2 linked regions of the Thermosynechococcus vestitus BP-1 genome follow. The protein of the gene in region 1 interacts with the protein of each later gene in a pairwise test. Links are inferred from orthologs where the notes say so. Each region holds a gene or a part of one and is shown in the gene's direction. Other genes may lie near its edges.

Region 1 (5,355 bases):
ACCCGCAAGGAGGAGCGCCAGCGTCCATCCACAGGAGGAGTGACTGCAGCGGTGGAGACGTTTGCCATGGCGGTAGAACCTCGAGCAAAGGAACCAGCCCTTAGGTGTGTGCCTGAGAGATGGGTTGTTCTGCCAACATTCCCAGGGTTTGGGTTCTGGGTAACGTTCGCTAAAACTCTTTACTAGGCTAAGGGGCTAACGTAAAGATGAGATAATCCTTGGTTCAAGATTGGGTTAAGGTTTTGTTGTCAGGGCAGAAATCGCTTCCAACAGCCCCCGTGCTTTGTTGAGGGTTTCTTCGTATTCCCGCTGCGGATCGGAGTCGGCAACAATACCAGCACCCGCTTGCACATGAATCAGATGTTGATGGTCCGTCAGGGGTTGCACCACCATTGTGCGAATGGCGATCGCTGTATTGAGTTGACCTTCAAAGTCATAGTAACCATAGGCACCGGAGTAGGGGCCACGGCGGCAACCCTCCAATTCATAGATAATTTCCATGGCACGAATTTTGGGGGCACCACTGACTGTACCAGCGGGGAAACAGGCTTGGAGTAAGTCCCATGCCGTTTTATCAGGCAATAGTTCACCCACCACATTACTGACAATGTGCATGACATGGGAATAGCGCTCAATCACCATAAAGGCTTCAACGCTGACACTCCCCTGACGACACACGCGCCCCAAATCATTGCGCCCCAAATCAACCAGCATGACGTGTTCGGCCACTTCTTTGGTATCGGCAAGGAGTTCTGCGGCAAGCTGCTGATCTTCGGTGTAGGTGTGCCCCCGCTGGCGAGTACCGGCAATAGGACGCACAGTCGCAAGGAGAGAGCCAGCGTTTTCAGGATGGTGCTCGGCTTTAACCATGACCTCTGGACTAGAGCCAATGATCTGCCACGTGCCAAATTGAAAGTAGGCCATGTAGGGGGAAGGGTTAATCAGGCGCAAGGAGCGATAGAGGGCAAAGGGATCGCCGCGGTAGGTGGCACTGAGGCGTTGGGAGAGAACGACTTGGAAAATATCCCCCGCACGAATATAGTCCTTAGCGCGCGCCACATTGGTACGGAAGGCTTCGGAGGTAATGTTGCTAGTGTAACTGGGGATCTGACGACTGGGTTGCCAATGGAGCTGAGTGGCCTCAGGGGGAATACGGGTTTGCAGTTTACGCAAAAGCCGCTCTAGGCGATCGCTCGCGTGGGTATAGGCTGTTTTCAAGTCCGTCTCACGGGTATCGGCATAGACCACCGCCCAGATTTTTCGCTTCACCTGATCAAAAATCAGGATTTGATCCACCTGCATCCACACCCCGTCAGGCAAATCCCTTGCCGTGGCAGGATGAATGGGAACCCGTGGCTCAATCCACTGAATCAGTTCATAGCCCCAAAAACCAAAAAGACCACCAATGCCCCCCGGCAGTTGCGCTAGCTTCACCGGCTGATAGGGTGCAAGGCAGTTGGCCAAAATGGTGAAGGGATTGCCGGTAAACCTGGTAACTGACCCATCGCGATGGGTTTGGGTGGTTTGGTTGCCGCGGGTTTCCAGTACCCACAGGGGATCACAACTGAGGAGACTGTAGCGGGCCAGTTGTTCGCCTCCCTCGACGGACTCGAGCAAAAAGTTGTAGGGGCGATCGCGACAGACCCGATACCAAGCCGACACAGGTGTATCCATATCCGCCACCCACTCCTCATAGAGGGGGATAAAGTTACCCTGCTCGGCAAGCTGACAAAAAGTCTGAAAATCGGGGTACATGGTCGCATGTGTGAAAACTTTCTTATTTTCTCCCTAAAGGGGAGCAACAGCAATCTCAACGCCAAGGGTCAGGTGCTTCTGGGGTGGCACGTGCAGTAGATCCACCCCCGTATTCAATGCATTGCGGGGGGCAGTCCAAGGCTCTAGACAGTAGTAGGGTTTCCCCTGAACCGTCCAAAAGACGAGGGTTGTAAACGCTGTATCGTAGCGGAGCGTCAGGCAGTACTGTTGTTGCAGGTCAAAGACGCGAGCCACTTGACCCGTGAGCGGGCGACAGGCCCAATCGAGTTCTGCTGCACTCCAGTCAAACGTGCCGCTAAAGGTCAGGGGTTGTTGGGTTTTTTGATCCACCATGGCATGGATCGGCAAGTCGAACTGCAATTGGTGCTTGTCAGCAACGGCAAAGTAGGGATGCAAGCCAAAGCTAAAGGGCAAGGGGATGTCACCGGGGTTAGCCACCTCAAGGGCGATCGCCAAGGCATCAGCAGCAAGGGTATAGGTTAAGGTCAGATGAAAGGCAAAGGGATAGACTTGGCGCGTGGCTGGGGTATCTTGCAATCCCAGTTTCAAGACATGTTGCCGCTGATCGAGCACCTGCCATGGCAAGTCCCGGGCAAAGCCGTGCTGCTTGAGGTGGTAGGTTTGGCCATTGTCGTGAAATGCATCCTCGGGCAAATTGCCACAAATAGGAAACAGGAGGGGAATACCGCCGCGCACGCTGAACTGAGGGTTGGCAAAGCGCTCCCGATCTAAGTACAGCAGCTCATGGCCTTGCCACTGCCAGCGACTAATGAGGCCACCGCGCTCTGGGATTACCTCAACGCGAGTACGTTCGGCATGGAGAGTATAGGGCATTACCATAGCTGGACAGCAGGCCTGCTTCTTAGGATACACCCGCGACTACGCTAGAATAGCGACAATGCCCTTGGAGGGAAGCCAATGTCCCTAAGATTTACCCTAAACCCCACCCTACGTTTTTGGTTCAGTGTGTTGCTGGTTACTTGGTTGCTGGGGCTACTGGGGCTAGGCTGGTTAGTGCAATCCTTTCTGGTGCTGTTCTTAATCTTAATGTTGACGCCGGTGCTCCTTTTTGCGGGCTTGCAACTTTGGTTGCGCTGGCAGTTGGTGACGGCGGCTTGTCCAGTGTGTGGCTTTGAATTTAGCAGTTTGAATAATACCCAGACCCAATGCCCTGCCTGTGGCGAAATGCTGATGGTACGCGATCGCCAGTTTCAACGACTCGCTCCCCCCGGCACCATTGATGTCCAAGCAGTAGAAATCAGTCACTCGGTGATTGAGGACTAACTACAGTGGTATGATGAACCCAAGATTGTTGGTCGCTGGCAAGATGCCCGATGCGACAATCTCTATCTATGACTAGATTGGCTACAGGATGCCCTATGCGACAACTGAACTTCTTGATGATATTTGTCATTGGCTTGGGCTTAGTTCTCTTTAGTATTCAAAATACTGAACCCGTTAGTATCAAGTTCTTTGAAGGGAAAGTCATTCAAGCGCCATTGTGCATTGAACTCATTATAGCGATGGGCATTGGTGCCGTCTTTGCCTGGGTCTTTAACGTCTGGGTACAGGTACAGCGCCTCTTTACAATTCGGGTGGAAATGGAAGCCCGCGATGAACAAATTGCCCACCTTGAGCAGGATGTGGAACGCTATAAAGCTGCCCTTGAGGAGCAACAACGCCTCTTGCCCAGTGTCAGCAGCGCCTCGACGGAAAAGTAGCCTAGAGCCTTGAAAATTCGTTAGGCTAAAAGGGGATTAAACTTTGTTATTTTTTGTGTTAACTCGGCGTGTCCTATGGCTGCATCTCTGGCTGTCGAAAAGAAAAAGTTAAAAAATCCGCCCCTACAACTGCACTATTTGGGCGATCGCGTGCTCCGTCAACCCGCCAAACGGGTCAGTAAAGTGGATGACAGTATCCGCGATATTGCGCGGAAAATGCTCCAAACGATGTACAGTGCCGATGGCATTGGCTTAGCGGCACCGCAGGTGGGCATCAATAAGCAAATTCTCGTCATCGATATTCATCCCGATGACCCTGAAGCGGAGCCCTTGGTGATGATTAACCCGGTCATTAAGGACTTCAGTGAAGAACTGGAGGTTTGCCAAGAGGGCTGCCTCAGTATTCCTGGGGTGTACCTAGAGGTGCGTCGTCCGGCCATGGTGGAGGTCTCCTACAAAGATGAGTGGGGTCGTCCCCAAGTGATCATGGCGGGTGGGTTGCTTGCCCGTGCGATCCAGCATGAAATTGATCACCTAACGGGGGTGATGTTTGTCGATCGCGTGGAAAACCAAGCGCTGCTGCGCCATGAACTCAAGGAGCATGGGTTTACCGCCAGTGCTGTGCGTCCCATTGCTGCCTAACCCTGAGGAGCATGGTCTGTGGCCAAAAGTTATCTATACTTAGTGGGGGCCTGTGTGGCAGCGATCGCCACAGTGGGTTGCATTTTTGAACTGAGCTCTGGGGAAGCCCAGTTGGGAACTGTGCCCACCACCGTAATTTTGCTCCTCAGTGCACCCCTTGGTTTAGTGGCCTTTGTAACAGCGGTGCGCCTTGCCCGTGCCAGCGATCGCCCCTGATGGATTGGAATCTACTATGACACTCACCTATCCTGAGGACCTGCAATATCTTGACAGCCATGAGTACCTGCGCCTTGAGGGCGACACGGCTACCCTCGGCATTAGTGCCTTTGCTGTGGATCAACTGGGGGATATCGTCTTTGTCGAGTTGCCTGCCGTTGGCGATGCCCTAGAACCCGGCGAACGCTTTGGCACAATTGAATCGGTCAAGGCCGTTGAGGATCTCTATGCGCCCCTTGGGGGAACCGTCATTGCCGTTAATCAAGCCGTCATTGACAACCCTGAGCAAATTGCCGCAGATCCCTATGGTGAGGGGTGGTTGGTGAAGGTGCAAGTCAGTACCCTCCCTACGGGACTCCTCTCAGCAGCGGATTATCGTGCCCTAGTGGAAGGATCGTAGGTGGTAACCAACGCCTTGCAAGTCCTTGTGGATGGACTAGCCACAGGGAGTGTTTATGCCATTTTTGCCCTCGGCTATACCCTTGTCTTCTCGATTTTGGGCATCATTAACTTTGCTCACGGCGCTGTTTTTGCCCTTGGGGCTTATCTCACCTATGCCCTCTTGGGAGGACGCTTTGGCTTTAATGGCCTGTTGGCCAATGGGCAGCTTCCCGTTGCCTTGCCCTTTGCCCCGGCCTTGGCCTTGAGTGCCCTTGGCTGTGGGCTGTTGGGGGTGGGCATTGACTGGATTGTCTTTCGACCGTTGCGGCAGCAGGGCACCGATACCCTCTTGACGGTGGTGGCCAGTCTTGGCGCTGCCGTTTTCCTCACCAACTTGATCCAGTATTTAGTGGGTGCCGAAGTCTATACCTATCCCGATCAACTCTGGGGTGGATTGCCCCTTACCCTGCAATGGGGGGACATTACCCTGCGCACTAGCCAATTGATTATCTTTGCCGTGGCCGTGGTTTTGATGATTGCCCTGACCTATTGGGTGAAAGGGACGCGCATGGGGAAAGGATTGCAGGCCGTGGCTGAAAATCCAACTGCCGCCACATTG
Region 2 (4,778 bases), 1.7 Mb from region 1 along the record:
ACACCCAGCAATACAGGAATCAGTGAATTTCACCCTGATTTAGGTTCTGACCCATTTGTTAGCAAGTTAACCAGTATTGTGCAGCAGTGGCAGTCCCAAGACTTCCTCGTGGAGCAAGGCGATCGCTCCTCCTAGGCCGTTGCAGGTTATACTCTTTTGGGTAAGATTTGGCACCTCCACCTATGGCTGTTTTTGAAGGCACCTATCAAGTTCTGGGAACGCCTCGCTTTGGCATTGTGATTTCCCGTTTCAATGATCTGATTACGACCAAGCTGCTAGAGGGTTGCCAAGATTGCCTGCGTCGTCATGGCGTTGATCCCAATCCCCACGGTTCCCAAGTGGACTATGCTTGGGTACCCGGTAGTTTTGAAATTCCCCTTGTGGCAGCTCAACTGGCGGCTACTCGTCGCTACGCTGCCATTATTTGCCTAGGGGCGGTGATCCGTGGCCAAACCCCCCACTTTGACTATGTCGCTGCTGAAGTCACCAAAGGTATTGCCACTGCCTCAATGCAAACAGGGGTGCCCATCATCTACGGCATCCTCACCACTGACACCATGCAGCAGGCCCTTGAGCGGGCGGGTATTAAAAGCAATAAAGGCTGGGAATATGCCCTCAATGCCTTGGAAATGGCAAACCTGATGCAAACCCTCCCCAGCGCCATCAATCCACCAACAACCAAACTGAGTTCCAGTACCCGTATTCTCACGGATGGGTGAAGCAGAAATTGCCCCTAGAGCTACCAAGGACTGCCAATCATCGTAAAGGCTGCCCAAAAGGATGCATGGGAAAGTAGACGGCCACCCCTCGTTTGAACTGCTTGGGGTAAAGGAATCGAAAGCGCTCCCCACAGTCCAGCACTGTGCCGATGACTCTCCTCAACCACAACCTGCTGATGGATCATGGCAAGCTGCGGCTGTCGCAGGGCCTCTGCTTTAATCGGAGCAGTTCTCAAGTTGCCATAAAATGCTGTCATCAGGATCAGCGCTCCTTCATCACTGACGGTAGTGCCAGTGCCATTGGTGGTTGGGGTCATCTGGCTTAGACACTGCCGCTGAAAAGTCCCCAAAAGGCTAAGACCATGGGAGAGAGATACCGTTGTGGGGTTTTCACGATCCCAGCCTCCAGATCATTCATCGAGTCCTGCCGCTGGCGATTCCTGTGGGGGAGTCCAGAGGCTGTGGTCAAAATTGGCTATAGCCATTATAGATACGACAATAAAATTCCCAAAATAAAATTCTCAAAATGCGATGCCTTGTTACTTCTTCACCTGCAACGATCATAAAATGAGCTTATATTTCTAGGAGTAATGGTTTTGGCACAGGGATTACGGGTTGGCATTTTAGGAGCCACAGGTGCGGTTGGCACGGAAATTTTAGCAATTTTGGCGGAACGGTTGTTTCCAGTGGCAGAGCTACGGCTGTTGGCGTCGCCCCGTTCTGCGGGTCAAACCCTCTCGTTTCGTGAGACTGTCCTGCCTGTAGAGGCGGTGAGTGAACAGACCCTCAAAGGGTTGGATCTCATTCTGGCTTCGGCGGGGGCAAGTGTGTCGCGGCAGTGGCTGCCGATCGCCCTCAAAGGGGGAGCGATCGCCATTGATAATTCCAGTGCCTATCGCATGGAACCCAACGTGCCCTTAGTGGTGCCAGAGGTCAACCCTGACGATCTAAAAACCCACCAAGGCATCATTGCCAATCCCAACTGCACAACCATTTTGATGACCGTGGCGCTATGGCCATTGCATCAGGTGCGACCGATTCGGCGCATTGTGGTGGCCACCTATCAGTCCGCGAGTGGGGCGGGGGCAAAGGCTATGCAAGAACTCAAGGATCAAGCTCTTGATATTCTGAAGGGACAACCGCCGCGTACTGAGGTCTTTCCCTATCCCTTGGCCTTTAACCTCTTTCCCCACAATTCTCCCCTCAATGAGCAGGGCTACTGCCAAGAGGAAATGAAGATGGTCAATGAAACCCGCAAAATTTTCCATGCCCCAGAGTTGCGGCTAACGGCTACCTGTGTGCGTGTGCCGGTACTGCGTGCCCATTCAGAAGCGTTGAATGTTGAGTTTGCTGAGCCTTTTCCCGTGCAAGAGGCCCGCGATCGCCTGCAAAAAGCGCCGGGGGTGCAGTTTGTTGAGGATTGGCAGCGCAATTATTTCCCCATGCCCCTAGAGGCAACAGGGAAGGATGCGGTGCTTGTGGGGCGGCTGCGCCAAGATATTTCCGCACCCAATGCCCTTGAACTGTGGCTGTGTGGGGATCAAATTCGCAAGGGGGCGGCATTGAATGCGGTGCAAATTGCTGAATCCCTGATTGCCCAAGGACTTCTTTAACTCCCGCAAAGGACGCTCCTCTCACCAGTCAGTGATTCATTGATCAGTCGGTTCAGGGGGCGATCGCCCAAGATCAGGTGATGGCTCCCCCAGCTTTTCTAAATAGGCTTCGAAGTGCTCCTGAAAATACAGCCACGAGGTCATATCTGCCCCCTCGCGGTATTCCCTGGGGGCTTCACGGTATTGGGGCAGTCGCTCTAATTGCTCTTGTAGGAGAGGGGGTAAGTCTTCCACAGTCAGGGCTTTGCAGCCGGTCGCGCTATAGATGAGATAACCGGGGCGATCGCCCATCTTCATCCAAGGCAACCAAGGACCAATCCGACTCCAACACAAATGGACATTGGTAATCGTCGGCGTATCTTGTTGTAAATCGGCCGTGGCCACCGTTAGCTTAAAGAGTTCTGCGGCTTGGTAGATGGGCTGGGGGCTGTAGGCTTGAAACCGCTGATCGCTAGCCAAGGGATTGTCGTAGTAGGGAAACAGATCAAACTGAAACGTCGTGGTTTGCTCACCCACTTGCGCAGGCACCTCACGGCGAAATAGCCCCTGCACAGGATCATTGGCAACGGGAATCACGGGAACTACGGCCCCTATCCAAGGATTATGCCAGCGATCGCACAGGGAGCCATTTTCTGGATCCAGATAAAACGTTAATTCACGGGAAAGAAAATACCACCCTCCCTCGGGATGGGGCAAACAGCGAGCGGCACTCATGCCAAGAATGTTGAAGAGGTGACGGCGACGCTCTTGGGGAACAAAGCTATACACGGCTCCCTGCCATGCGATAAACGTGGTCTTGCCCCTCAAATCTGCCCGCACCCGCACCCAATCGCGAGCACTCAACCATTTTTGAACCAATTCAGCAGCAGCCATAGCTACTCCACCGGAATATTGGCCGCCTGCAATTGCACATCCTGATTTGGATAGCTGGCAAGGCGCAGTGTTAAGGTTTTTGTATTGTTGAGGAGGCTTTTGGGAATCAGAATCGTGCCCTTGACCAGATCACTGCCGGCGGGCAATTCCGTCGGTAGGCCTTCGGTGAGGGCACTCAAAAGATCACCTTTATCATTTGTGATTTCAAGAAAGGTGTAAATAAACTGCACCCCTTGGCTACTATCGTTTTTCAAGCTAACCTGCAGGGCTAAATCTTGGCCAAGGGTGTCCACACGGCTAATTTCTAGGCGTACCCCCTGATCCTCAGCGACGATAGGCAGTGTTCGACTCACTGCTGGTTCCGCTGCTGGGGGTTCATTGGCAGTGGTGGGAGCAGGCACAATCTTGCGATCGCTAGAACCTTCAGTCATTTCGGCAATGCGGGCTTTAGTTTGGGCAATGATCTGTGCCTCGTCAAGAATGGGCGATCGCTCCCCTTGGGTTTGATCCTTGGTCTTCACGGCACTGCCGAGGATGGGATTCACCACTGGCTGGGAGACACCGCGTAATGAGTCTCGCCCTAGGTGGTAGCCAATAAAAGCCGTAACTAGGGTAATGGCGGCTGTTGTACTGATTAAAACAAGGGAGGTGAGAATTCCGGGGTGAAGGGCACGCAGCATTGTCCTACTCCACTGAGGATGGCTTCATTGAGGAAGAAGCAGGCAGTACGGGGGGCGGATGATTGGGGAGGGCAACGGTGGCGTCCGCCTCTTCCTCGCTATTGAGGCGCGATCGCACACTCACAAGGAAGGTTTTGATCACCACCGCGATCGGAACTGCAATGAGAACCCCAACTAAACCCGAAGCCCTAGCGCCCGTCAGGATCGCCAAAAAAACCCAAACCGGATTTAAGCCCGTAAAGCTACCAATGATCCGTGGCGCAACCACATTCTCCAAAAACTGCTGATAGAGAAAAGCAAACCCGGCCACCTTGAGGGAGAGCCAAACATCCTGAAGAGCAACCAGCAAACTAATGGAAATGATCCCCACCGTGCCGCCAAAGGGCACCAAGGCCATCACGCCAATAATGACACCAAAGAGCAGTCCGTAGGGCACCTTGAGGAAAATGAAAATCGTGGTCAAGCCAATCCCCATGCACAGCCCTAGTACCAGCTGACCAATAAAATAGCTCTCAAAACTGCGGCGGATCGTTTCTGAAACCGTGGGGCGGACCGTATTGGGTAGCCAACTGAGGAGACCATTCCACAATTCATCACCGTGCTGCAACAAATAAAACGTGAGCACAACCGTCAAAATCAGGTTAATCAGCACATCCACCGCACTGCTGAGGGTGCCCAAAATTAAATTCAGCGCCTCGCGAGCTAAGCTTTGCAATTGATCCTTAAGTTTTTCCAACAGTTGATTGGCAAGGGCATCCACATCCACCGTCACCGGCAGATTGAGGGAGTCCACCCACTGGCCAAATTCCAAGAGTCGGCGTTGACTGGAGTTAAACCATTCCGGCAGACGGGCAATGAGTTGTTGTGCCTGATTAAAGAGATTGGGCACCACG

The links. Proteins that work in one complex are often made in the same cells at the same time.
Region 2: the proteins of def (region 1) and TLL_RS00340 interact in binary tests that used the Escherichia coli proteins (3 or more experiments, as listed by UniProt). The link is inferred for Thermosynechococcus vestitus BP-1 from one-to-one orthologs.

Annotation. Positions count from the first base shown.
Region 1 is NC_004113.1:1,753,869-1,759,223, forward strand. What follows is about bases 2,655-5,355. They hold def (peptide deformylase), read left to right. Parts: upstream 2,655-3,572; coding sequence 3,573-4,139; downstream 4,140-5,355. Other genes in these bases: TLL_RS08500 (hypothetical protein), read left to right, coding at 2,695-3,060; TLL_RS08505 (LapA family protein), read left to right, coding at 3,156-3,497; TLL_RS08515 (hypothetical protein), read left to right, coding at 4,158-4,355; gcvH (glycine cleavage system protein GcvH), read left to right, coding at 4,372-4,755; TLL_RS08525 (branched-chain amino acid ABC transporter permease), read left to right, coding at 4,756-5,355. In the rest of the region: TLL_RS08485 (Crp/Fnr family transcriptional regulator), read right to left, coding at 1-68; trpE (anthranilate synthase component I), read right to left, coding at 235-1,755; TLL_RS08495 (aldose epimerase), read right to left, coding at 1,789-2,616. UniProt on the Escherichia coli protein: Removes the formyl group from the N-terminal Met of newly synthesized proteins. Requires at least a dipeptide for an efficient rate of reaction. N-terminal L-methionine is a prerequisite for activity but the enzyme has broad specificity at other positions.
Region 2 is NC_004113.1:61,409-66,186, forward strand. Bases 451-3,320 are described here. They hold TLL_RS00340 (aspartate-semialdehyde dehydrogenase), read left to right. Parts: upstream 451-1,309; coding sequence 1,310-2,332; downstream 2,333-3,320. Other genes in these bases: ribH (6,7-dimethyl-8-ribityllumazine synthase), read left to right, coding at 451-719; TLL_RS00335 (CHAT domain-containing protein), read right to left, coding at 740-1,036; TLL_RS00345 (DUF1838 domain-containing protein), read right to left, coding at 2,369-3,205; TLL_RS00350 (hypothetical protein), read right to left, coding at 3,208-3,320. Also shown: TLL_RS00325 (hypothetical protein), read left to right, coding at 1-135; more of ribH, read left to right, coding at 183-450; more of TLL_RS00350, read right to left, coding at 3,321-3,885; TLL_RS00355 (AI-2E family transporter), read right to left, coding at 3,890-4,778.